2 regions of the Roseateles sp. DAIF2 genome follow, and region 1 is predicted to be linked to the other one. Evidence: riboswitches for the same ligand, from Rfam matches in the RefSeq annotation. Region 1 holds a riboswitch; the other holds the start of a gene.

What was found. A riboswitch is a leader RNA that binds a small molecule or an ion and turns the genes downstream of it on or off. The one in region 1 is predicted to bind glycine.
Region 2: it holds a riboswitch for glycine, as region 1 does, so the genes downstream of both, G8A07_RS24565 (D-amino acid dehydrogenase) here and gcvT (glycine cleavage system aminomethyltransferase GcvT) in region 1, are expected to answer to the same signal.

The regions. Positions count from the first base shown of each region.
Region 1 is NZ_CP049919.1:3,410,065-3,421,740, forward strand. It holds gene G8A07_RS15760 (DegQ family serine endoprotease) at 1-107, opposite strand, end outside; gene G8A07_RS15765 (tetratricopeptide repeat protein) at 334-2,112, shown strand; gene G8A07_RS15770 (phosphatase PAP2 family protein) at 2,179-3,345, shown strand; gene G8A07_RS15775 (hypothetical protein) at 3,342-5,405, shown strand; gene G8A07_RS15780 (ATP-binding protein) at 5,425-6,759, opposite strand; gene G8A07_RS15785 (response regulator) at 6,756-7,415, opposite strand; gene G8A07_RS15790 (tripartite tricarboxylate transporter substrate binding protein) at 7,472-8,434, opposite strand; gene G8A07_RS15795 (DUF2987 domain-containing protein) at 8,594-9,256, opposite strand; glycine riboswitch at 9,413-9,517, shown strand; glycine riboswitch at 9,527-9,636, shown strand; gene gcvT (glycine cleavage system aminomethyltransferase GcvT) at 9,689-10,819, shown strand; gene gcvH (glycine cleavage system protein GcvH) at 10,863-11,240, shown strand; gene gcvP (aminomethyl-transferring glycine dehydrogenase) at 11,315-11,676, shown strand, end outside.
Region 2 is NZ_CP049919.1:5,328,084-5,339,759, reverse strand. It holds gene G8A07_RS24575 (SRPBCC domain-containing protein) at 1-417, shown strand, start outside; gene fusA (elongation factor G) at 427-2,496, opposite strand; gene G8A07_RS24565 (D-amino acid dehydrogenase) at 2,586-3,881, opposite strand; glycine riboswitch at 3,974-4,085, opposite strand; glycine riboswitch at 4,086-4,183, opposite strand; gene G8A07_RS24560 (hypothetical protein) at 4,207-5,343, opposite strand; gene G8A07_RS24555 (response regulator) at 5,513-6,190, shown strand; gene G8A07_RS24550 (hypothetical protein) at 6,284-7,675, shown strand; gene G8A07_RS24545 (PQQ-dependent sugar dehydrogenase) at 7,711-8,907, shown strand; gene G8A07_RS24540 (class I SAM-dependent methyltransferase) at 8,919-9,725, shown strand; gene G8A07_RS24535 (alpha/beta hydrolase) at 9,725-10,552, shown strand; gene G8A07_RS24530 (GNAT family N-acetyltransferase) at 10,534-11,046, opposite strand; gene G8A07_RS24525 (TetR/AcrR family transcriptional regulator) at 11,157-11,676, shown strand, end outside.

The DNA of each region.
Region 1 (11,676 bases):
TCCGCGCCGCCCTTGGTCAGCGCCAGCGCGCCCATCGCGCCGCCACCCAGGCCCACCAGACCGGCCACGGTCAGGGCCCAGACCAGACGCTTGGCGGGAACCATCATTTCTGCTGCCATCTTGAGAACCTCCGTTGAGAGAGAGAGAAAAGACATCGAATCGGATGGCGCCACTGTGGCAAACAAGACTTAGATGGCACTTAAACCGGGGACAGGCGCGGCGCCGCCCCGGGGCGGCACCCTGTCTGTTGTGACAGGTCGGCAGCGGTTCTTCTTGTGCCGGCGCGCGGGCCTGCCCAGAATGGGCGCCGGGTCCAACAACAAGGCAGGGCGGATGTCCGAGGGCAGCAACGACTTCGTGCTGGACCATCAGGTCCGCGCGATTCTGGTGATCGATGTCGTGGAGTCGGTGCGCCTGGTGCAGCGCCCCGGCAGCCGCTTTGCCGAGCGCTGGACCCGCTTCGTGCGCGAGATGCGCGACGACTGCCTGCCGCGCTACGGCGGCCAGATGGTCAAGCATCTGGGCGACGGCATGCTGGTGCTGTTCGAGGACAGCCTGGACGCGGTCAATGCCGCGCTGGAGATGCACCGGCGCATCGAGCACAGCAACCGCGACATGCCCGAGGCCCTGCACATCCTGCTGCGCGCCGGCGTGGCGGTCGGCGAGATCGAGATCTCCGAGCTCGACGTATTCGGCGTCGAGGTCAACCAGGCCGTGCTGCTGGCGCGTCTGGCGCGCCCGGGCCAGACCGCCGTGCCGGCCATGGTGCGCGACCGTCTGGTGCATGGGCTGGACGCCGCGGTGGAGGACCTGGGCGACTGCTGGCTGCGCGACATGCCGGACCCGGTGCGCACCTTCGTGCTGTCCCGCGCCGGCGAGGAACCCAGCGCCGGCCCGACCCCGACGCGGCTCAAGCCGCTGTGCCCGACGCTGGCGGTCGTGCCCTTCGCGACCACCGCCGGCAACGGCGCCCATGCCTTCCTGGGCGACTGCGTGGCCGACGAGATCATCGACGCGCTCTCGCGCAACCCCTCGCTGCGCGTGATCTCGCGCCTGTCCACCAGCGCCTTCCGCGGCCGCGCGGCGGCGCTGGACGGCATCCGTCACCATCTGCAGGCCGACCATGTGCTGTCCGGCCGGGTGCATCTGCTGGGCGACCGCATGCGCATCGCGCTGCAGCTGGTCGAGGCCGGCAACGCCACCGTGATCTGGTCCGGCGAGCACACCGGCAGCGCCGCCGGCGTGTTTGCCGGCACCGATGCGCTGGCCAATACGGTGGCGCGCGAGATCAGCCGCGCGCTGGCGGTGCGCTGCGTCGAGCGGGCCCGCTGCGAGCCGATGCCGACCCTGGCCAGCTACTGCCTGCTGATGGCCGCGGTGGGCCTGCTGCATGGCGCCAACCGGACCGAGTTCGAGCGCGCGCGGCAGATGCTCGAATACCTGATCGAACGCGACCGACACCATCCCGCCCCCCATGCCTGGCTGGCCAAATGGCATGTGATGCGGGTCCAGCAGGGCTGGGGCCAGATGGAACGCGACTCGCAGCTGGCGCTGGAACACACCCGCCGCGCGCTGGAGCTGGACCCCGACTCGGCGCTGACCCTGGCGATCGACGGCTTTGTGCATTGCAATCTGCTGCGCGACCTGGACGGCGCCGCCCAGCGCTACGAGCGCGCGCTGGAGAGCAATCCCAACGAGCCGCTGGCCTGGCTGTTCCACGGCACCCTGCTGGCCTTCAAGGGCGAGGGCCAGCAGGCCCTGACCTTCACCCAGCGCGCGCTGGACCTCTCGCCGCTGGACCCGATGCGCTATTTCTTCGAATCCCTGTCCGCCACCGCCGCGCTGGCCGCCGGCCAATGGCAGCTGGCGATCGAGCGCGCCCAGCATTCGCTGCGCCTGAACCGCCACCACACGTCAACCCTAAGAGTGCTGACGATCGCCCATGTGCAACTGGGAAGAATGCAGGACGCCCGCCAATGGGCGCTGCGCCTGCTCCAGCAGGAGCCGGAGCTGACGATCGCGGGCTACCGCCGGCGCTCGCCCAGCATGGGGCATCCCACCGGCGAGGTCTGGGCCAGCAGCCTGGCCGCGGCCGGCGTGCCGCAGGGCTGAGAGAGAAGACGAAACAACGGGGAGCGGCGCCCAGGCCCGCTCGGGGACCACGGAAAGGACATCACGATGCTGAACCGGCAACGGGGACAGGTGTTGCAGGCCTCCTTCGGCGGCGCCCGCGGCCTGGGTGGCGCGGGCGGGGCAGGCGGCGCCGGGGGCGCGATCGGACTCGGGGGTGCTGGAGGCGCTGGTGGCGCCGGCGGGGCTGGAGGTGCCGGTGGAGCAGGCGGTGCGGGAGGAGCAGGTGGCGCCGGGGGTGCGGCGAGCGACAGCGGCCTGGATATCGGCGGCGCGATCACCAGCCGCGACGGCATCGTCGATGCCTTCGATCCCAGCGCGCTGCAGTCGCCCACGCTCGGCCCCCTCGATGCGGTGCTCCCGATCAAGCGCTGGGAGCCCTGGATCCGCGCCAATCTGTTCGACACGGAACTGACGCGCGGCCTTGAGTACGAAGTGGTCGGCGAGCATGGCCTGCGGCTGCAGCTGGCCTGCGGCGGCGGGCCGCTGGTCACCCTGTTCCGCCCGGACGCCCCGGCCTCGATGGCGCGCCAGGTGGAACTGGTGGCCGAGTACGCGGCGCTGCGCGAGGACCGCGCCGCCGAGATCCTGTCTCAGGTGCCGCAGCTGGCGACCTACTGGGCCTCGGTGGTCGGCCTGCATCCGAACCGCACGCCGCGCACCCTGGAGCTGCTGGGCGCGGTGGTGCGGCTGGCGATCTCGGTTGAGATGCGCTTCAAGCATGCCTTCGCCTTCCCGCGGCCGATGCAGTACTCGGCCCAGATCCAGCCGATGATCCTGACGCCGCAGCACAGCTCCTACCCCAGCGGCCATTCGACCGAGGCCCATGCGGTGGCCTATACCCTGCTGCACCTACTGGGCGACTCGCAGACCAGTCTGCGCGGCCGCACCCTGCTGCGCCTGGCCCAGCGCATCGCGATCAACCGCACCGTTGCCGGCGTGCATTTCCCGATCGACAGCCGCTGTGGCCGGGTGCTGGGCATGGGCCTGGCCGGCTATGTGGCGGCGCGCTGCACCGGCCCGTCGACGGCCTTGACCCATCTGACCTTCAGCCCGACGCCGGAGGCCATGGACGCGGACTTCATGCTGCAGCCGCCGGGGCAGGCCGCGCTGGGTATCGGCGAGCAGGCCGGCCCCGCCAACCCCTGGAGCGGCGATGCGGCCCAGGACCTGCTGGCCTGGCTCTGGGACGAGGCCAAGCAGGAGCTGCCATGAGCGGGCTCGCCTGGCACGCGCTGCCCGCGCGCGCCCGCGCCCCGGCCCTGGACCCGCGCCATGACGCCTTCGCCGGCTGGGCCGAGGCCACCGACTTCAACGATGCCCAGCTGCCCGGCCGCTCGGGGCCGCCCCAGGCCCTGTGGCTGATGCTGGAGCTGCGGGAACCGGCGCCCGACCAGCTCGACCCGCCCTGCGCCTGGCTGCATCAGAGGGCCGCCGAGCTGCCCCCGAACTGGCTGCGCCTGCCCGACAGCTATGCCCAGCCGCTGCTCGGCCTGGAAAGCCTGCGCTTTTGCACCGCGCTGGCCAACCCCGATTTCATCCGGGCGCTGGGCGATGCCGGGCGGCTCGCGAGCCAGCCGGCGGATCTGCGCGAGCGCCTGCTGGAGATCCGCGCCGCGATCGACCGCTACGAGATCGCGCTGGAGGGCGACTGGTGGGAGGCCGCGACCGCCTGGGAGACGCTGCCGCGCGTGCCCGGCGATCCCCTCGTCCCGCTGGTGATCGGCATCATCGACGACGGCCTGCCCTTCGCCCATCAGCGCCTGAGCTGGCGCGCGGCCGATGGCAGCCGCCACAGCCGCTTCCTGTCCCTGTGGAACCTGGCCGCCCGCGGCGCCCCGGACCCGCAATGGGGCAGCGGCGAGGTGCTGGACCAGGCGCGGCTCGACCAGGCGATCGCGCTGGCCAGCGACGCGGCCGGCCATGTCGACGAGGACGCCGCCTACGCGCTGCTGGACATGGGGCGCCTGCTGCGGCATCGCGCCACTCATGGCGCCCATGTGGCCGACCTGGCCTGCGGCATGCCGCCGCCCGCGCAGGCCCAGCATGGGCCGGCCATCGTCGGCGTGCAGCTGCGGCCGATGGAGTCAACCCTGTGCATCTCCGCCGGCGCCCATCTGTTCGATGCGCTGCGCTTCGTGGTCGAGCGCGCCGACCGCGCCGGCGCGGAACGCATCGTCGTCAATGCCAGCCTCGGCAATATCGCCGGGCCGCACAACGGCTCCTCGATGTTCGAGGCGGCGGTCGACGCCCTGATCGCGCTGCGGCGCCGGCCCGGCCTGACTCCCGTCGAGCTGGTGCTGCCGGAGGGCAACAGCCATCTGTCGCGCTGCCATGCCCGAGCCCGGCTGGAGGCGACAAAGGGCATGGCGCTGCAATGGCGGCTACGCCCCGACGACGGCACCTCCAGCTACCTCGAGACATGGCTGCTGCCCGAACAAGCTGGCGCCATCGCGATGGACTGGCGCCTGACGCCGCCCGGCGGCCCGGCGCTGGACCTGAGCTTCACCTTGCCGCCTAGCGCGGCGACGCCGGCGCAGGAATGGGCGCTGCGCGATGCCGAGGGCCGGACCCTGGCGCTGTTCGGTCTGCATCCGGACCCGGCCAACGGCAACCATGCGCTGGGCCTGCTGACGGTGGCGCCGACCGCGCCCTACGGCCCCTGGACCTATGCCGCGCCGTCCGGCGCCTGGGCGCTGGACCTGCGCCAGCACGCGGGCAGCGCGCCCCTGGCCTGCAGCGTCTATTCGCAGCGCGACGAGAAGTCCTTCGGCCATCCCGGTCGCGGCCGCCAGGCGGTGCTGGAGGACAAGGGCTGCGACCAGGTCTATGACGAGCTGGGCTGGCCGCGGCTTCAGGACCGGGGCGATTGCCTGATCCGCCGTGCCGGCTCGATCAACGCGCTGGCCTGCGGCACGCAGGTCGAGGTGGTCGGCGGTCTGACGCGGCAACCGGACGGCAGCCTGGCGCCGGCGCCCTACTCCTCGGTCGGCCTGCCGAGCGATCCGCGGGCTAACCTGCGCAAGCTGGCGATCAGCGAGGATTCGCCGGTGCTGCGCGGCATCCATGCCGCGGGCTGTCGCAGCGGCAGCGTCGTGGCCCTGAGCGGCACCAGCATGGCCGCCCCGCAGCATGCGCGCCGGCTCGGCCAATCGGCCGCGGCCAAGGCCGCGGTGCCGCCGCTGGCGCTCGATCACAACGGGGTGGCACGGTCCTTCGTCGAGCCCGACGCCGAGCAGGAACGCCGCTCGGCGCTGCGTCGCGGCAAGCCCTGAGCCGGCTTTCCACTTCGCTTCAGCCGGCCTTGCGGAACTGCAGATCGACCCGCAGCCCGCCCAGCGCCTCCGAGCGCTCCAGCCGCAGGCCGGCGCCATGCCGGTCCGCAATGGTCTTGACGATGGCCAGGCCCAGGCCGCTGCCGGTGGCGCGGCCCTGGGCCTCGCCGCTGCGGTAGAAGCGGTCGAACACGCGCTCGCGCTCCTCGGCCGGGATGCCGGGGCCGCTGTCCTCGATGCGCAGCCGCGCCTGCGGGCCCTCGTCGAGCAGCAGCACGTCGACCTTGCCGCCCTCCGGCGTGTACTTGATCGCGTTGTCCAGCAGATTGCGCAGCAGCACGGCCAGCGCCTCGCCCTGCCCCTGGATCTGCACCGCATCGGCGCGCAGCAGGCCCAGGTCGATGCCGCGCGCCTGCGCCGCCGCGACCTGCTCGCCCAGCACCCGGCGCAGCAGCGGCTCCAGCGCCAGCGGCTGCAGCTGCGCGCCCTCCGGCGCCTCCTGGCGCGCCAGCAGCAGCAGCTGTTCGACCAGATGGCTGGCCCGCTCGACGCCGGCGGCCAGCCGGGTCCGGGCCTGGCCGCGCGCCGCCTCGTCGGCCCCGGCGCGCGCCAGGCCCTCGACCTGCAGCTTCAGCGCGGTCAGCGGCGAGCGCAGCTCATGGGCCGCGTCGGCGACGAAATGGCGCTGCGTCTCGAAGGCCTGACGCATCCGCAGCAGCAGCGAATTCAGCTCGCGCACCATCGGCCGGATCTCGACCGGCAAGCCCTCCTCGCCGACCGGCGACAGGTCCTCCGCCGCGCGCTCGGACAGCTGGCGCCGCACCCGCTCGACCGGCGCCAGCGAGCGGCTGATCACCCAGCCGACCACCAGCAGCAGCAGCGGCAGCACGATCGCGATCGGCGTCACCGTGCGCCAGGCCAGGCGGCTGGCCAGGCGCTCGCGCACCGCCAGCTCCTGGGCCACCTGCACCACCTGGCCGCCGGCCTGCATCGACAGCACGCGGTAGAGCTTGCCGTCGTCGCCCCGCACATCGGCAAAACCCATCACCGCGCGCTGCGGCAGGCGCGCGCGCGGCTGGGCAAAGAGCTGCAGGCCGTCGACGCTCCAGCCCTGGATCACCAGCTCCAGCTCCTCGGGCATCGAATGGCCGATGCCGGGCCGCGCGCCGCTCATCGACAGCGCGGTCTGCTGCATCTGGTAGTCGAAGATCGCGTCGGCCTCCTGCAGCGCGGTGTGATAGGCGCTGCCGCCCTGCAGCAACGCGGCCAGGCTGACCGCGCCGAACAGGAACCACATCAGCCGGCGCTTCAGCGAGGGGCCCATGGCCATCACGCGAGCAATACCGCCGCTCATTGCTTGGGCACCATATAGCCGAGGCCGCGCACGTTCTGGATCAGCGCCGCGCCCAGCTTCTTGCGCAGGCCATGGATATAGACCTCGACCGCATTGCTGGAGACCTCGTCCTTCCAGCCATAGAGCTTTTCCTCCAGTTGCTGGCGCGACAGCACCAGCCCCGGGCGCGCCAGCAGCGGCTCCAATACCGCCCATTCGCGCGCCGACAGCACGACCGACTGGCCGTTGACCATGGCCTCATGGGTGGCGGGGTTCAGGCTGATGCCCATATGCTCGTAGATCGGCTCGCCGCGGCCGCTGGCGCGGCGCAGCAGCGCGCGGATGCGCGCCAGCAGCTCGTCCAGCTCGAAGGGCTTCAGCACATAGTCGTCGGCGCCGGCGTCCAGCCCCTCGACGCGCTGGCTCAGCGCATCGCGCGCGGTCGCGATCAGCACCGGCAGCTGCTGCTTGCGCGCGCGCAAGGCGCGCAGCACCGACAGGCCGTCGCGCTTGGGCAGGCCCAGGTCGAGCAGCAGCAGGTCGTAGTTCTGGGTCTGCAAGGCGGTATCGGCCAGCTCGCCGTCCTTGACCCAGTCCACCGCATAGCTTTCGGCGCGCAGCAGGTCCAGCAGCTGCTCGCCGATCATCGGATCGTCTTCCACCAGCAATAAACGCATCGGCCGATTGTCTCAGCCGGCGGCGGCGTCCGACTTAGACGAGGCTTAGGAGCGGGTCAGGCCTTCAGCTTGAGCATATGCACCACCACGCGGGCGGTGGTCATCTCCGATTCGACGAAGCTGCGGAAGTCACTGCCGGAGCGGTAGGTCGACAGCCAGTCGTTGCGGCGCACCAGGTCGGCCCATTCGTTGGAGCGGGCAACACGTTCCAGCAGGCTGGCCATGGCCTGGGTCTGGCCCTCGTTGAGGCCGGAGGGCGCGAACACGCCGCGCCAGTTGGCCAGTTCGGTGTCGATGCCGCCCTCGCGCAGCGCCGGCAGGCCGTAGCGGCCGCGCCGCGAGCTGACCGCCAGCACGCGGATCGTGCCGGACGCCATCGCGCCGCGGAATTCGCTGTAGCCGGAGATGCCCAGCTGCGCCTTGCCCTCGGTCAGCGCGCGCACCGCATCGCCGCCGCTGCTGGTCGGCAGGTAGCTGAAGTTGTCGGGGTTGCCGCGGCTGGCGCGCAGCATCATGCCCAGCAGCATATGGTCGACGCCGCCGGCCGAGCCGCCGACCACGGTGGCCTTGAAGTCCGGTAAGGCCAGGCGCGCGGCCAGGTCCTTCAGGGTGCGGATCGGCGAGGCCGCCGGCACCGCCACCACCATGAAGTCGCTGGTCAGCCCGGCGATCGGGTTGACCTGGCTCAGGTCGACCTTGGGCCGCTGCAGCGCGATGCCGCCGAGCAGCACCATGCCGGCCACCATCAGGGTGTTGGGCGCACTCGGATAGCGCTCGACGAACTGGGCCAGGCCCAGGGTGCCGGCCTTGCCGCCGATGTTCTCGTACTGGATGCGGTCCACCAACTTGGCGGTCTGCATCGCGGTGCCCAGCGCGCGGCCGGTCTGGTCCCAGCCGCCCCCCGGGTTGGCCGGGATGACGATGCGCAGCTCCGGCAGGGTCTCGAACTTCTGGGCCCGGGCCCCGGCACCGCACAGGGCGGCGGCAGCCCCCAGCAGCACATGACGACGATCCACCATCTTGCCCACCTCCCTGGTTTGTCTGATGTGGCGGGAGTCTAGGGGGCCCACCGCGCTTGCGCACCTGCGACGACCGCACCGTCGCGGTGCAAAGTGTGCGATTTGCCGCGATTCAAACCCGACGAAAGTCACTTGCGTCGCGCATGGGCGACTCCTTGATCACTCCATGTCGCCGACGATCGCGCTGATCTGGCCCTCGGTCGTCAGCTTCGGCTGCGCGCGCTGCAGCTCCGGGCTCATGCGCAGCGCGATCTGGCCCTTGGCGTCCGCCTTGTAGGTCTTGGCCCCCTCCGGCAGATGCACCACCAGGGCACAGGGCGGCGCGGCGCTGGCGCAGCGGAACACCATGCTGTGCACCTTGGGCGCCAGCAGGCTGAGCATGCCGGCCTGGCGCTTGATGAAGCCGTTCATTTGCGTGGCGGAGCGCTGCAGGTCGGCATAGTCGAACTGGCGCGGATCCGGCACCTTGGCGACCAGGTCGATATTGAGGTCCAGATCGTCCTCCGGCCGGTCCGCCTGCACCACCGGATCGAAGCCCGGCTTGGCCAGGCCCGCCGGGCGCTCGAAGCTGCCGTCCGCGCGCAGCGGCAGCTCGACCCGCTGGCCCTGGTCCTGGTACCAGACCTTCACCACGGTGCCGGGGGTCTTGCTGACCAGGGTGTGGCGCAGCGCGATCGCGTCACGCTCGCCGCTGGGCAGGCGCTCCAGCTGGGCGGCGGCCTCAAACAGCTTGCTGGCGGGCATCTGGGCATTCGGCACGGCCTGCGCGGCTACGGCCAGCAGCAGGGAAGAAGACAAGAGGACGGAAGCACGGATCGGCATGAGGACTCCTGAATAGGGCAGATGTGAGGCAAACCGGCCCAGTCTGCGCAGCCGGGCTGAAGCGCGGCTGAGCCCTGCATGAAGCGAGGATGAAGAAAAGGCGGCGACAGGGCCGTGCGGCGACTTCGCCCCGGGCAGCCCAAACCCTGGCTACAATGCCGCCCGTCAGGAGAGAGCTTCCCAGCCGGAAGCCGCCGAAGGCGCAGTGGCACTGGTGATCCCACGCTGCGAACGCTCAGGCAAAAGGACTGACAAAACGCCCATAACCGGGCGTTCCTCACTGGAGAGAGGCGGGCCATCGAGTCCGTCCACCGAAGGGGCAAGCCGTTGGCGATCGGTCAGCGGCCAATCTCTCAGGTAAAGCGGACAGCGAGGGCATATCCCCCCACTCCACCCGGAGTGGGTCTGTCGAATGCCCTCGGAGCCTGGTCCATGTCCGCAGCCCCCCACAACGAATCCCTGAAGACCACCCCGCTGCACGCGCTGCACCTGGAACTCGGCGCCAAGATGGTGCCCTTCGGCGGCTACGACATGCCGGTCCAGTACCCGGCGGGCCTGATGGCCGAGCACAAGCACACCCGCGCCGCCGCCGGCCTGTTCGACGTCTCGCACATGGGTCAGGTGCGCCTGGTCGGCGCCGATGCCGCCGCCGCGCTGGAGACCCTGGTGCCGGTCGACATCGTCGACCTGGGCATGCTCAAGCAGCGCTACGCCCTCTTCACCGACGAGAACGGCGGCATCCTGGACGACCTGATGGTCTGCCGCCGCCCGGACGACCTGTTCGTGGTCGTCAACGCCGGCTGCAAGGAACAGGACATCGCCCATCTGCAGGCCAAGATCGGCGGCCGTTGCGAGGTCATCCCGATGCCCGAGCAGGCCCTGCTGGCCCTGCAGGGCCCCGAGGCCGTCACCGCGCTGGCGCGCCTGAACCCCGACGTCAGGCAGTTGGTGTTCATGACCGGCGGCTTCTTCGAGCTGGACGGCATCCCGACCTTCGTGACCCGCTCGGGCTATACCGGCGAGGACGGCTTCGAGATCTCGGTGCACCAGGACCAGGCCGTCGCGCTGGCGCGCAAGCTGCTGGCCCAGGCCGAGGTCAAGCCGATCGGCCTGGGCGCGCGCGATTCGCTGCGCCTGGAGGCCGGCCTGTGCCTGTACGGCCATGACATCGACACCACGACCACCCCGGTCGAGGGCGCGCTGACCTGGGCGATCCAGAAGGTGCGCCGCGCCGGCGGCGCGCGCGCCGGCGGCTACCCCGGCGCCGCGGTGATCGACCAGCAGTTCGCCGAGGGCGCCGCGAAAAAGCGCGTCGGCCTGGTCAGCAACGAGCGCATGCCGGTGCGCGAGGGCGCCAAGCTGGTCGACGCCAGCGGCGCCGAGGTCGGCACCGTCACCAGCGGCACCGTCGGCCCGACGGTCGGCAAACCGGTGGCCCTGGCCTATGTCGGCGCCGCCCATGCCGCGCTGGGCACCGAGCTGTTCGCGCTGGTGCGCGACAAGCGCACCCCGATGACCGTGTCCGCCACGCCCTTCACGCCGAACCGCTACTACCGCGGTTAAAGCGCCCAAGAAACACAACCCTTCCCCAACGGAGCAAGAGCCCATGAGCACCATCAAGTACACCGCCGACCACGAATGGGTCCAGATCGAAGCCGACGGCACGGTCGTCGTGGGCATCACGGTCCACGCGCAGGACGCGCTGGGCGACGTGGTGTTCGTCGACCTGCCCGAAGTCGGCAAGAGCTTTGCGACCAAGGAAGTGGCCGGCGTGGTCGAATCCGTCAAGGCCGCCGCCGACGTCTACATGCCGGTCGCCGGCGAGATCACCGAGGTCAACGAGGACCTGCGCAACGATCCCTCGCTGGCCAACAGCGACCCGCTCAAGAGCGGCTGGTTCTTCAAGGTCAAGCTGGCGAACAGCGCCGAGCTGGACGGCCTGATGGACGCCACGGCCTACGACGAGCTGGTCAAGAACAGCTGAGCCTTAACTCCATCCAGCAGTAGCAGTAAGGACGGGCACGTCATGTGCCCGTCGTCGTATTCCAAGGAACTTCCATGTTGATGTCTGCGCTCAAGCCCCTGACCGAGCTCGAAAACGCCGCCGAATTCCAGGCCCGCCATATCGGCCCCGACGCCGCCGACGAGGTCGGCATGCTCTCCGTGATCGGCCAGGCCTCGCGCCGCGCGCTGATCGAGGCCATCGTGCCGGCCAGCATCAAGCGCTCGCAGGGCATGGCCCTGCCGGCCGCGGTGACCGAGGCGCAGGCGCTGGCCGAGCTGAAGGCGCTGGCTTCGCAGAACAAGGTGCTGAAGAGCTATATCGGCCAAGGCTACTTCGGCACGCTGACCCCCGGCGTGATCCTGCGCAACATCCTGGAGAACCCCGCCTGGTACACCGCCTACACGCCCTACCAGGC
Region 2 (11,676 bases), 1.9 Mb from region 1:
ATCGAGCCGCGGGTCGGCGGCGCCTTCCAGATCTATATCGACCCCGGCGCCGAGCCCGGCATGAAGGGCGCCGACGAGATGCGCTTCATGGCGCTGCAGCCCCGGAAGATGCTCAGCTTCGACTGGAACGCGCCGCCCCATCTGCCCGAGGCGCGGGCGCAGCGCACCTTCGTGATCGTGCGCTTCGAGCCAATGGGGGTGGACCAGACGCGGGTGCGCCTGCACCACACCGGCTGGGGCGAGGGCGGCGAATGGGACAAGGCCTATGGCTACTTCGACCGCGCCTGGGGCAATGTGCTGGCGAATCTGAAGAAACGCTACGAGACCGGCCCACAGGACTGGACCGACTGGCTGGCCCAGCTGGAGAAGTTCCGCGCCCAGGCCCGCGCGGCCGCGGCGGCCTCGGCGCCGAAGTAGGCGGCCGCGCTACTCCTCGTCGCGCAGCTTGTAGGCCCCGGCCAGCTGCGCCTGGGTGTTGGGCGGCACCGGCTCGTAATGCGAGAGCTCCAGGGTGTAGCGCCCCTGGCCGCTGGTCAGCGCGTTGAGGCGGTTCTGGTAGCTGGCCAGTTCGGCCAGCGGCGCCAGGCCCTGCACCGCGATCACGCCGGGCACCGGCGAGCGCGTGCCGTTGACCTGGCCGCGCCGCGAGGCCAGGTCGCCGGTGATGTCGCCCATCGCGCCGGCCGGCGCGCTGATCTCGACATGGACGATCGGCTCCAGCACCAGCGGCCGCGCCTCGCGCACTGCGGCGACCAGGGCCTTGCGGCCGGCGGTGACGAAGGCGATCTCCTTGCTGTCCACCGAATGGTGCTTGCCGTCGAACACCGTGACCCGCAGGTCCACCAGCGGGTGGCCCGAGACCACGCCGGCCGCGCAGGCCTGGCGCACGCCCTTCTCGACCGCCGGCATGAACTGGCCCGGGATGGTGCCGCCCTTGACCGCATCGACGAACTCGAAGCCGGCGCCGCGCGCCAGCGGCTCGACGCGCAGGAACACCTCGCCGAACTGGCCGGCGCCGCCGCTCTGCTTCTTGTGGCGGTAATGGCCCTCGGCCGGGGCCGAGATGGTCTCGCGGTAGGCGACGCGCGGCGGCTGCGTCGCGACCTCGAACTTGTAGGTCTCGCGCAGCCGCTCCAGCAGCAGGCGCAGGTGCAGCTCGCCCAGGCCGTAGACCAGGGTCTCGTTGGTCGCGGCCGCATGCTCGACCTTCAGGCAGGGGTCCTCGTCGACCAGGCGGCTCAGGATCTCCCACAGGCGCTGCTCGTCGCCATGCCGGGCCGGGCTGATCGCCAGGCCATGCACCGGCACCGGGAACTCCAGCGGTGCGAGGTGGATATGCTCGTCCTCGGGCGCGTCGTGCAGCACCGCGTCGTAATGCAGCTCCTCGACCTTGGCGATCGCGCAGAGGTCGCCGGGCAGGGCCTCGTCCACCTCCACATGCTCCCTGCCCTGCAGCATGAACAGATGGCCGACGCGAAAGGGCTTGCGCGCATGCCCCACCAGCAGCTGGCTGTTGCGGGTCAGGGTGCCCTGGTGCACGCGCAGCACGCCCATCTTGCCCAGATAGGGGTCGGCGACGATCTTGAACACATGGGCCAGCACATGGGCGCCGGGCTCGGGCAGGGCCTGCAGCGGCAGCGCGTCGGGGCCCTCGCCGCGCAGGAACTGCGGCGGGTTGCCCTCGACCGGATTCGGCAGCAGGCGCTCGATCACGTCCAGCAGCTCGGCCACGCCGGCGCCGCTCCTGGCCGAGGTGAAGCAGACCGGGATCAGGTGCCCCTCGCGCAACGCCTGCTCCAGCGGTGCATGCAGCTCGCTGGCATCGACATCGCCCTCGTTCAGGTAGCGGTCGACGAAGGCCGCATCGACCTCCACCACCTGCTCGACCAGGGCCTGGTGCGCGGCCGCGGCGGAGTCGAAGTCGGTCGCGCCCTCGCGGCAGTAGAAGCAGTCCTGCACCCGGCTCGCGCCCTGGGCCGGCAGGTTCAGCGGCAGGCACTCGCGGCCGAAGGTCTCGCGCAGCTGGGCCAGCAGGCCCGGCAGGTCGACGCCGGGCGCGTCGATCTTGTTGACCACGATCAGCCGGGTCAGGCCGCGCTGCGCCGCCGCCTCCATCATGCGCGAGGCCATCAGCTCGACGCCGTTCTGCGCATTGATCACCACCACCGCGGTCTCCACCGCCTCCAGCGCCGGCAGCGACTGGCCGACGAAGTCCGGCGCGCCGGGCGTGTCGATCAGGTGCAGGCGCAGGCCGGCGTGACGCAGGTGCAGCAGGCTGGACTGCAGCGAATGCTGCAGCTTCTTCTCCAGCGGGTCGAAATCGCTGACGGTGTTGCCGCGCTCGACGCTGCCCGGCGCCGCGATGCCGCCGGCCCGGTGCAGAAGGGCCTCGGCCAGGCTGGTCTTGCCGGCGCCCGCCGGCCCCACCAGGGCCAGCGTGCGGATCGCGGCGATCCCGGGGTGGACGGGGCTGGTGGGACTCTGCTGATCCGCCATGGCACGCTCCTGCAGGAAAGCCGGACGGCCCCAGGGTAGGGCATGCGCGCCGGGCCGGCAAGAGGCCTTGCGCGCATCCCCGGCGCCGCTCAGCCGGCCAGGCGCGGGCGCATCAAGACCTGCCCCTCGTCCAGGCCGGTGAAGGCATAGTCGAACTCGGGCCGGCGGCCGCCGACGATGTCGGCGATCGCCGCGCCCGAGCCGCAGCCATGGGTCCAGCCCAGCGTGCCATGGCCGGTGTTGAGGAACAGGTTGGCGATGCGGCTGCGCCCGATGTAGGGCAGGTTCGACGGCGTGGCCGGGCGCAGGCCGGTCCAGTACTGTGCGCCGCTGCCGTCGGTCATCTGCGGGAACAGCTCACGGGTGCGGCGCACGATGGCCTCGCAGCGCGCCAGGTTCAGCGAGCTGTCGTAGCCGTTCAGTTCGGCGGTGCCGGCGATGCGCAGACGCTCGCCCAGGCGCGAGAACACCAGCTTGTACTCGTCGTCGGTCAGCGAGACCTGGTAGCTGTGCTCGGCCGAGGTGACCGGCAGGGTGACCGAATAGCCCTTGGCCGGATAGATGTTCAGATCGACCCCCAGCTCGCGCGCGAAGCCGCGGCTGAACGAGCCCAGGCACAGCACATAGCTATCGGCGCGCAGGCGCTCGACCCGGCCGCCGGCATCGGCGGTGACGATCTGCTCGATCGCGTCGCCGCGGCGCTCGATGCCCAGCAGGCGGGTCTCGTAGCGGAAATGCACGCCGGCCTCGGCGCAGCGGCGCGCCAGCTCCTGGGTGAAGCGGTGCGCGTCGCCCGACTCGTCGCTGGGCGTCATGCTGCCGCCGACGATCTGGTGCCGGCATTGCGCCAGCGCCGGCTCGATCGCGACGCATTCATCCGGCGTCTTCATGTCCAGCTCGCAGCCCTGCTCGCGCATGATGCGCGCGGGTTCCTGGGCGGCCGCGTACTCGGCCTCGCTGGTGTAGAAATGCAGGATGCCTTGGCTGCGCTGGTCGTACTGGATGCCGGTGGCGGCGCGCAGCTCGCGCAGCTTGGCGCGGCTGTACATGCCCAGGCTGACGATGTTGCGGATGTTGTGGGCGGTGCGGCCGGGCAGGCATTCGCGCAGGAAGGCCAGGCCCCAGCGCCATTGGGCGGCATCGGCGCGCAGGCGGAACAGCAGCGGCGCGTCCTCCTTCATCAGCCATTTCAGCACCTTCAGCGGCGCGCCCGGATTGGCCCAGGGTTCGGCATGCGAGACCGAAATCTGCCCGCCGTTGGCATAGCTGGTTTCCAGCCCGGCGGCGGGCTGGCGATCGATGACGGTGACCTCATGGCCGGCCTGGCGCAGATACCAGGCGGAGGTGATGCCGGTGATGCCGGCGCCCAGAACGATGACATGCATGAAGACAAGCTCCTGCTGTGCGCCGGCGCAGGCATGCGGGCGGTCACCATCGAGCAAGGGATGGACCGGGAGCGTGCATGCGCCTGACGCGCGCCGCTCCCGCTGTCCTTGGTACCTGAGAGATTCGGCGCGCACCACCCGGTGTGCGCCTTGCTCCTTCGGTGGCGCTGCCGTTGCGGCAGCGCACTCTCCAGCATTCGGCTTGTGGCGGATCCAGTACGGGGCCTGAGCGAGTATGGGAGCTTGCGCCTTCGGCGGCCGGCATCGGGTGAGGATGCGCGGCACTCTCCTGAATCCGTGGCGCAGTGTAAGCGCTTTCGCCCGTTCAGCGACGCAGGTGGCTGCCCATGAAGTCACGGGTTTGCTCGCGCGTCCAGCGCAGCGCCTGCTGGGCGTCGATGCGGCCGAATTCCCTGCGCAGATCTTCCGGGGCCTGAGCCAGCTGGGAGCCCAGCAGGAACTTGATGTCGGCGAAGCCGTTGTGCTTGGAGCCGGCCAGCACCTCACGCTTGCCCGGCCCCTGGCGCAGCTTCCAGACTTCCTCGATGCTCGGGACGGTGCCGCCGTTGGCGCCGCTGTCCTCGCTGAGCAGGAACATTAAGGGCTTGGTCCAGGGTTGCTTGCGCTCACCGTAGACCGAGCCATCGATGTCGATCCCGGCCTGCACGCGGGCGTCCTGGCGCGAGGTCTGCAGCGCGGCCGAGCCGCCGAAGGAATGGCCGTAGGCGCCGACGCGGCTCAGGTCCAGCCGCCCGGCCAGCAGATGGTGGCCCGCGGGTTCGGCGTCGCGCGCCTTCAGCCAATCCAGCACGAAGCGCTGGTCGGCCACCATCGTCGCCATGCTCGCGTCGCTCGGCTGGGCGACGCCGTTATTGACGACCAGGCGACCGCCCGACAGCAGGGTCGGGCCGCTCAGATAGGGATGGTTGATCGCGACCACCACATAGCCATGGCTGGCCATGTCTTCCAGCAAGCTGCTGTAGACCTCGACGGGGGCGCCCCAGCCCGGCGAGAACAGAAGCACCGGATGGCGCCGGCCCTGGTTCAGCGAAGCCTCCTTGCGCGCGTTGGTGGGGGCCTGCGCGGCGGGCAGTGCCGGCACCGCCTGGCGCACCACGGACCAGACCTGCGCGTCCATGTAGTCCGCGCGCGCCGCGCGGGGCGTGCTGTGGATCGGGTACCAGACCTTCAGGCTCAGCTCGCGCGGGCTGCCGTTGCCGGCATAGGGGTCGAGGCGGGCGCCGTCCAGCGCCAGGAAGCCGGCCTTGCCCACGCAGCTGCCGCCGGTCGGTGCAGGCAGGCGGCTCGCTTCCGTGGTCGGCAGGCCGCAGCGCCGGGCGTAGGGGCGCTCATCGTCGCCGCCGCCGCAGCCGGCGAGGCCCGCCAGCAGGGCGGCCAGGCCCAGCAGGCGCGGCACGGTGAAGGAATTGCAAGGGCGGGAAGCTACAGCAGGCATGCTCATGAGGCGGGTGACGGAAGCAGCGCGCGAGCGCCAGCGTCCCTACTCTGGGCGGCCCGCCTGAAGCGCGGCTTGGGCCTTAATGAAGCCTTGCTGAATCGGCCTGTTGCGGGCTGCCGGATACTCGCGGCGCCGCGCTCGATGAAGAAGATGACGGCAAAGGACAAAGGGCATGAAGGTTCTGTTGCTGGAGGACGATCTGGACCTGGGCAATGGCGTGCGCATCGCGCTGGCCGACCAGGGCCTGGAGGTGGTGTGGCTGCGACGGCTCGACAGCGCGCTGACGGCGCTGGACGACCCCAGCTACGACATGGTGCTGCTCGATCTGGGCCTGCCGGATGGCGATGGGCTGGAGCTCCTGGCGCATTTGCGCCAGGAGCGCAGCAATCTGCCGGTGCTGATCCTGAGCGCGCGCGACGCGCTGTCGGACCGGCTGCGCGGGCTGGACGAGGGGGCCGACGATTACCTGGTCAAGCCCTTCGCGCTGGCCGAGCTGCTGTCGCGCGTGCGCGCGCTGGCGCGGCGCAGCTACGGGCTGGTGGAGGACGGCACGGTCAATCTGCGCGGTCTGAGCCTGCACGAGGGCATGCGCTGGGCCGCGGTGGACGGCCAGCCGGTCGAGCTGTCGCGCTGCGAGTTCGAGCTGCTGGCCCTGCTGCTCAAGCGCATCGGCCGCGTCGTCACGCGCCGCGCGCTGGAGGAAAGCGTGCTGCCGGGCGGGCTGAACAACGAGAGCAATGCGCTGGACGTGCATATCTCCAACCTGCGCCGCAAGATCGGGCCCGGCTATGTGCGCACGGTGCGCGGCGTCGGCTACGTGATCGACGCGCAGGCCGGCGAGCCGGGCTGAATCGGCGCACAGCCGCCGCATGACTTTGGGCATGTGGCGTCCTCGTTAGCATGCGCCGCGACAGCGATAGCTCCCGCCCGCATGAAGGTTGTTGTGACCAAGCCTCCGTTTTCCCTGCTGACCTGCCGCGAGGCCGGTGCCCGTTACGAGATCAATCTGGGCGCCTCCGGCCTGCTCGACCTGGACCAGCTGGCGGACCGGCCGGTGCTGGTCTGCGAGGGCGACTGGGTGCTGCCGGCCACCCTGCGGCTGGACTGGGCCGAGGGCTGGGGCGATGCGGCCTGGCGCGCGCGGCTGGGCATCGTGCTGCCGGAGGGGGCGCTGGCCGAGACGGAGCGGATCGCCGGCCTGCTGGTGCTCGGCGACCTGCAGATCGACGGCGCGCTGATCAATGCGGACCTGAACGATGCGCCCTTTCTGGCGGTGCGCGGCCATCTGATGGCGCGGGCCCTGGTCAATGGCGGCGCCGCGATCATCGTCGAGGGCTGTGCGCATATCGCCGAATGCGTGATCGGCCGCGACAACCATGGCGGGCTGGATGTGGCGCAGCGCCTGCGCACCACGGTGCTGATCCGCGACGGCCATATGCTGCATGCCGGCGAGATCGAGGCCATGGCCACCTACGAGCCGCGCCGCGACGGCGGCGAGATGGACCTGCTCGGCAGCGTCGAGGCCTGGCTGCCGCAGCGCCTGCGCGGCCTGCTGGCCGACCATGTGCTGGCCTATGGCGATATCTGGCGCCTGCTGTGCCAGGACCGCTCGGTGGTGCGCGCCGAGCGGGTGCGCCTGTGGCCGGCGCCGCCGCGCCATGTCCGGCCGCTCGACGCGCAGGACTGCCTGGAGCGGGCCAGCGTCGACGAATGGTTCACCCTGCGCCTGGTGCCGCCCACCCTGCGCCGCGATGATGCGCTGCTGCTGGCCCTGACCCGGCTGTGCCCGCGCTTTTATCGCAGCCTGCCGCGCCAGCGCCATCTGCGGCCGGCCTATATGCTGGCCCATCTGGACAGCGGCGGCGCCGACTGCCTGTTCTACCTGGAGGACCTGATCAGCGAGGATCCGGCGGCCGAGCGCGCGGCGGTGCTGCGGCGGGCGGTCGATGCGAGCTTCGTGCACCTGGGCCTGATCCCCGGCTACTTCTTCGATGCGGCGCTGTTCGAGCATGCGCAACGCCTGCATGGCGGGCATCCCGACTGGCCGGCGCTGCTGGAGCGCCATGGTCTCGACTACTGGCGCCACAGCCTGCAGGGCCGCCCGGTGCATGCGCAGGCGCTGCACGACAAGGCCTCGGTCTACCGCACGGCGGACGGGCTGATGATGGTGTGGGAATGTTTCTGGACCGAGGATTTCCTGCTGCGCTGCATCCACGATTGGTGGGGCAATGACGCGCAGTGGATCCCGCTGTCGCGCTACACGCCGGCGGTGCTGGCCGCGGTGGCGGCCGAGGCGCCGGAGCGCATTCCGGTGGCCCTGCGCACATCACACTAGACTGCGGCATCGACGTGAAGACGGGAGTCGCCATCATGGTGAAAGAAAGGCATGCATCGCTCGGCAAGGCGGACCTGATCCTGGTGGCCCTGGCCGCCGCCCTGGTGATCATCGCCTGCGGTGGCGGTGGCAACGGCGCGACCGGTGATGGCGGTACGCCGGGCGCTCCCGGCAGCCCCGCGCCGCAGCTCGCCACCCTGCACAGCGGCCTGTCCAGCCCCTGGGGCCTGGCCCTGCTGCCGAACGGCGAGATGCTGGTGACGCAGAAGGCCGGCAGCCTGCTGCGCCTGGCGGCCGACGGGCGCCGCACCCTGGCGACGATCACGGGCCTGCCGGCGGTCGATGCCAACGGGCAGGGCGGGCTGCTGGATGTGGCGATCGATCCGGACTTCGGCAGTGGCAGCCCCTGGGTCTACCTGAGCTATGCCGAGCCGGGCCGCGGCGCCGAGGCCGGGCGCAGCGGCACCGCGGTGCTGCGCGGCCGCCTGGTCGGCGACACGCTGCAGGAGGTGGCGGTGATCTTCCGCCAGGCCCCCAAGGTCAGCGGCGGCGGCCATTACGGCTCGCGCCTGGTGTTCGGCCGCGACAAGACCCTGTTCATCACCCTGGGCGAGCGCATGAAGGGCAGCCCGGCGCAAGACCTGGCACAGACCCTGGGCAAGGTGGTGCGCATCCAGCGCGACGGCAGCCTGCCGGCGGCCGGCAACCCGAGCCTGGGCGCGGGCGCGCTGCCGGGCATCTGGAGCTACGGCCACCGCAACCCGCAGGGCGCGGCCCTGCATCCGGACAGCGGCGAGCTGTGGCTCAGCGAGCATGGCCCGCAGGGCGGCGACGAGATCAATATCGCGCGCGCCGGCGCCAACTACGGCTGGCCCGTCAAGAGCTATGGCTGCAACTACGGCGACCCGGTCGGCGAGGCCTGCCGCATCGGCGGCGGCACCCATGCGCCGGCCTATGTCGAGCCGCTCTCCTACTGGGTGCCGACCTCGATCGCGCCGGCCGGCCTGGTCTTCTACACCGGCGCCATGTTCCCCGAGTGGCGCGGCCAGCTGTTCTCCGGCTCGCTGGCCGGCCAGGCGCTGTGGCGGCTGCAGCTCAACGGCAACCAGGTGGTTGCGCGCGAGGCGATGTTCGGCAGCCTGGGCGAGCGCTTTCGCGACGTGCGCCAGGCGCCGGACGGCGCGCTGCTGCTGCTGACCGACAGCGGCAAGCTGATGCGCCTGGCGCGCTAGCATCCGGGCTCATGCAAAACCCATCCGATACCGGCGCCGCGCTGCGCGCCCAGCATGCCGGCGGTACCGGCGCGATCTTCGGCCCCAAGGTGCGGGACTATGCGGCCTCGCGGCCCGACTATCCGGCGGCGCTGTTCGAGGCGCTGGCCGGCTGGCTGCCGGCGCGGGACGCGCGCATCGCCGACATCGGCGCCGGCACCGGCCTCCTGACCGCGGGCCTGCTGGCGCGTGGCTGGCGGGTCGATGCGATCGAGCCCAACGAGGAGATGCGCGCGGCCTGCGACGCCTGGCTGGGCGGGCGGGCCGGCTACCGCAGCCAGGCGGGCCGGGCCGAGGCCCTGCCGCTGGCCGAGGGCAGCCTGGACCTGCTGACCGCGGCCCAGGCCTTCCACTGGTTCGAGATCGAGGCCGCGCGCGCCGAGGCGCTGCGCGTGCTGAAGCCGGATGGCGCGGTGGCGCTGATCTGGAACGACCGCGTGATCGAGGCGCCGCTGCACCGCGCGCTGGACGAGCTGTTCGCCGAGTTCGGCGGCGCCAAGCGTGCGGCCCTGCTGGCCCATGAGGAGCGCCACGAGGTGCCGCGCTTCTTCGGCGCGGCGCGGGTCGAGGAGCGGGCCTGGCCGCATGAGCACCGGCTCGATGCCGCCGGGCTGGAGGCGCTGGTGTTCTCGCGCTCCTACATGCCGGCGCGCGAGGGCGCGGCGGGTCGGGCGGTGTCGGCGGCGCTGGCCACGCTGTTCGCCGAGTTCGCGGCCGGCGCGCCGACCCTCGGCGTGCCCTACCGCACGGTGGCGATGATCGGTCGGCCGGCCGCCTGATGAAGATGATGGGCGCGCTGCGCCTGCTGCTGGGCCTGGCGTTGTCGGCCCTGCTGCTGTATGGCGCGCTGCTGGCCTGGCTCTACTGGCAGCAGGAGCGGCTGATCTTCATGCCCGAGCCGTTGCCGGCCGCGCACCGCTTCGAGTTCGGCCCGGATGTGCAGGAGCATGCGGTCGAGGTGAGCGGCGCGCGCCTGTCGGTGCTGCAGCTGCGCCTGCCGCAGCCGCGCGGCGTGGTGTTCTTCCTGCATGGCAATGCCGGCAATCTGCAGGGCTGGTTCGGCCGCGCCGATTTCTACCGCGCCGCCGGCTACGAGCTGGTGATGCTGGACTACCGCGGCTATGGCAAGAGCAGCGGCCGCATCGAGAGCGAGGCCCAACTGCATGCCGATGTGCGCGCCGTCTGGCACGCGCTGGCGCCGCGCTATGCGGGGCTGCCGCGGGTGATCCTGGGGCGCTCGCTGGGCACGGCGCTGGCGGCGCGTCTGTCCGCCGAACTGCGGCCGGAGCTGACGGTGCTGGTCTCGCCCTATCTCAGCATGGGCGCGCTGATGGCCGAGCATTACCCCTTCGTGCCCGCCGCGCTGCTGCGCTATCCGCTGGACACCGGCGCCGACCTCGCGCGCCAGCGCGGCCCGGTGCTGCTGCTGCATGGCGAGCGCGACGCGCTGATCCCGCTGGCCCACAGCGAACGCCTGCAGGCCCTGGCGCCCGGCGCCCGCCTGCAGCGCATCGCCGGGGCCGGCCACAACGATCTGCAGGACTTCGACGCGTACTGGCGGGCGCTGCGGCAGGCGCTCGAGGCGCTTCAGCCGAGCAGCTTGTAGTACAGCGCGGTGGGCTGCAGCACGCCGTCGGGGCTGGCAGCGAAATGCGGGATCTCGCCGGCCTTGCTCCAGCCCAGATGTGTGTAGACGGCCTCGGCGGCGGAGCCGGCCTCGGTGTCCAGCACCAGCAGGCTGCAGCCCATGGCGCGCGCCGCGGCCTCCAGCGCGCGTAGCAGCCTGCTGGCCAGACCGCGGCCGCGCGCGCCGCTGTGCACCATCAGCTTCTGCACCTCGGCGCGGTGCCGGCCATTGGGTTTCTCGCAGCGGGCCAGCTGCACGGTACCGAGCAGCCGGCCCTCGGCGTCGGACAGGGTCCACAGCAGCTGCGCCGGCCCCAGCCTGTCCAGCACGCCCTGCCAGTAGGCGCGCGCCTCGGCCTCGTCCAGCGCGGCCAGGAAGCCCAGCGAGGCGCCGTGGGCGACCACGTCCTGCAGCAGGGCCGCCAGCGCGGGCAGGGCGCTCGGGTCGCCAGGCGCGACGGTCTCGAGCTGCAATCCGGTGGCGGGACGGGGGCGGGCAGGGCGCTCATGGGCGGGGGTCCTTTCGGGCTGGGCGGGTGATGGTGTAGATTTGGGTTTGTCAACCAACGACAAAATACTAACCAATGGTTAGCAAAACTGCAATTCCATTTCTGAACCCGCCGCCGCGGCCCAGCGGCGCCAAGGGCATGCACCGCGGCGCGGGCGTGGTGGCGCCGGCGCCGGGTGCGGACGCGCCGCAGAAGCCGCAGGCCAAGCCGCAGCCGCGCCAGCGCCAGAAGACGCCCAAGCCCGAGGGACCGCTGAAGAAGCAGAGCGCCTCGGCGCAGCGCCGCGCGGCGCACAAGGCGGACCTGGAGACGCGCATCGTCGAGGCGGCGCGCGGCCTGTTCGTCGAGCGCGGCCAGGAGGCGGTGACCCTGCGCGAGGTGGCCGCGGCGGTCGGCTACTCGCACGCGACGATCTACAGCTTCTTCAGCGACAAGGCCGAGCTGCTGGCGCGGCTGGTCGAGGAGGCGGGGCGGGATTTCGCCGAGCGCCTGGCCGCGCAGATCGAGGCGGCGGACCGGCCCGGCTCGCTGGCGCGGGTGGTGGCGGTCTATCTGCGCTGGGCCGCCGCGCATCCGCACCATTACCGGCTGCTGA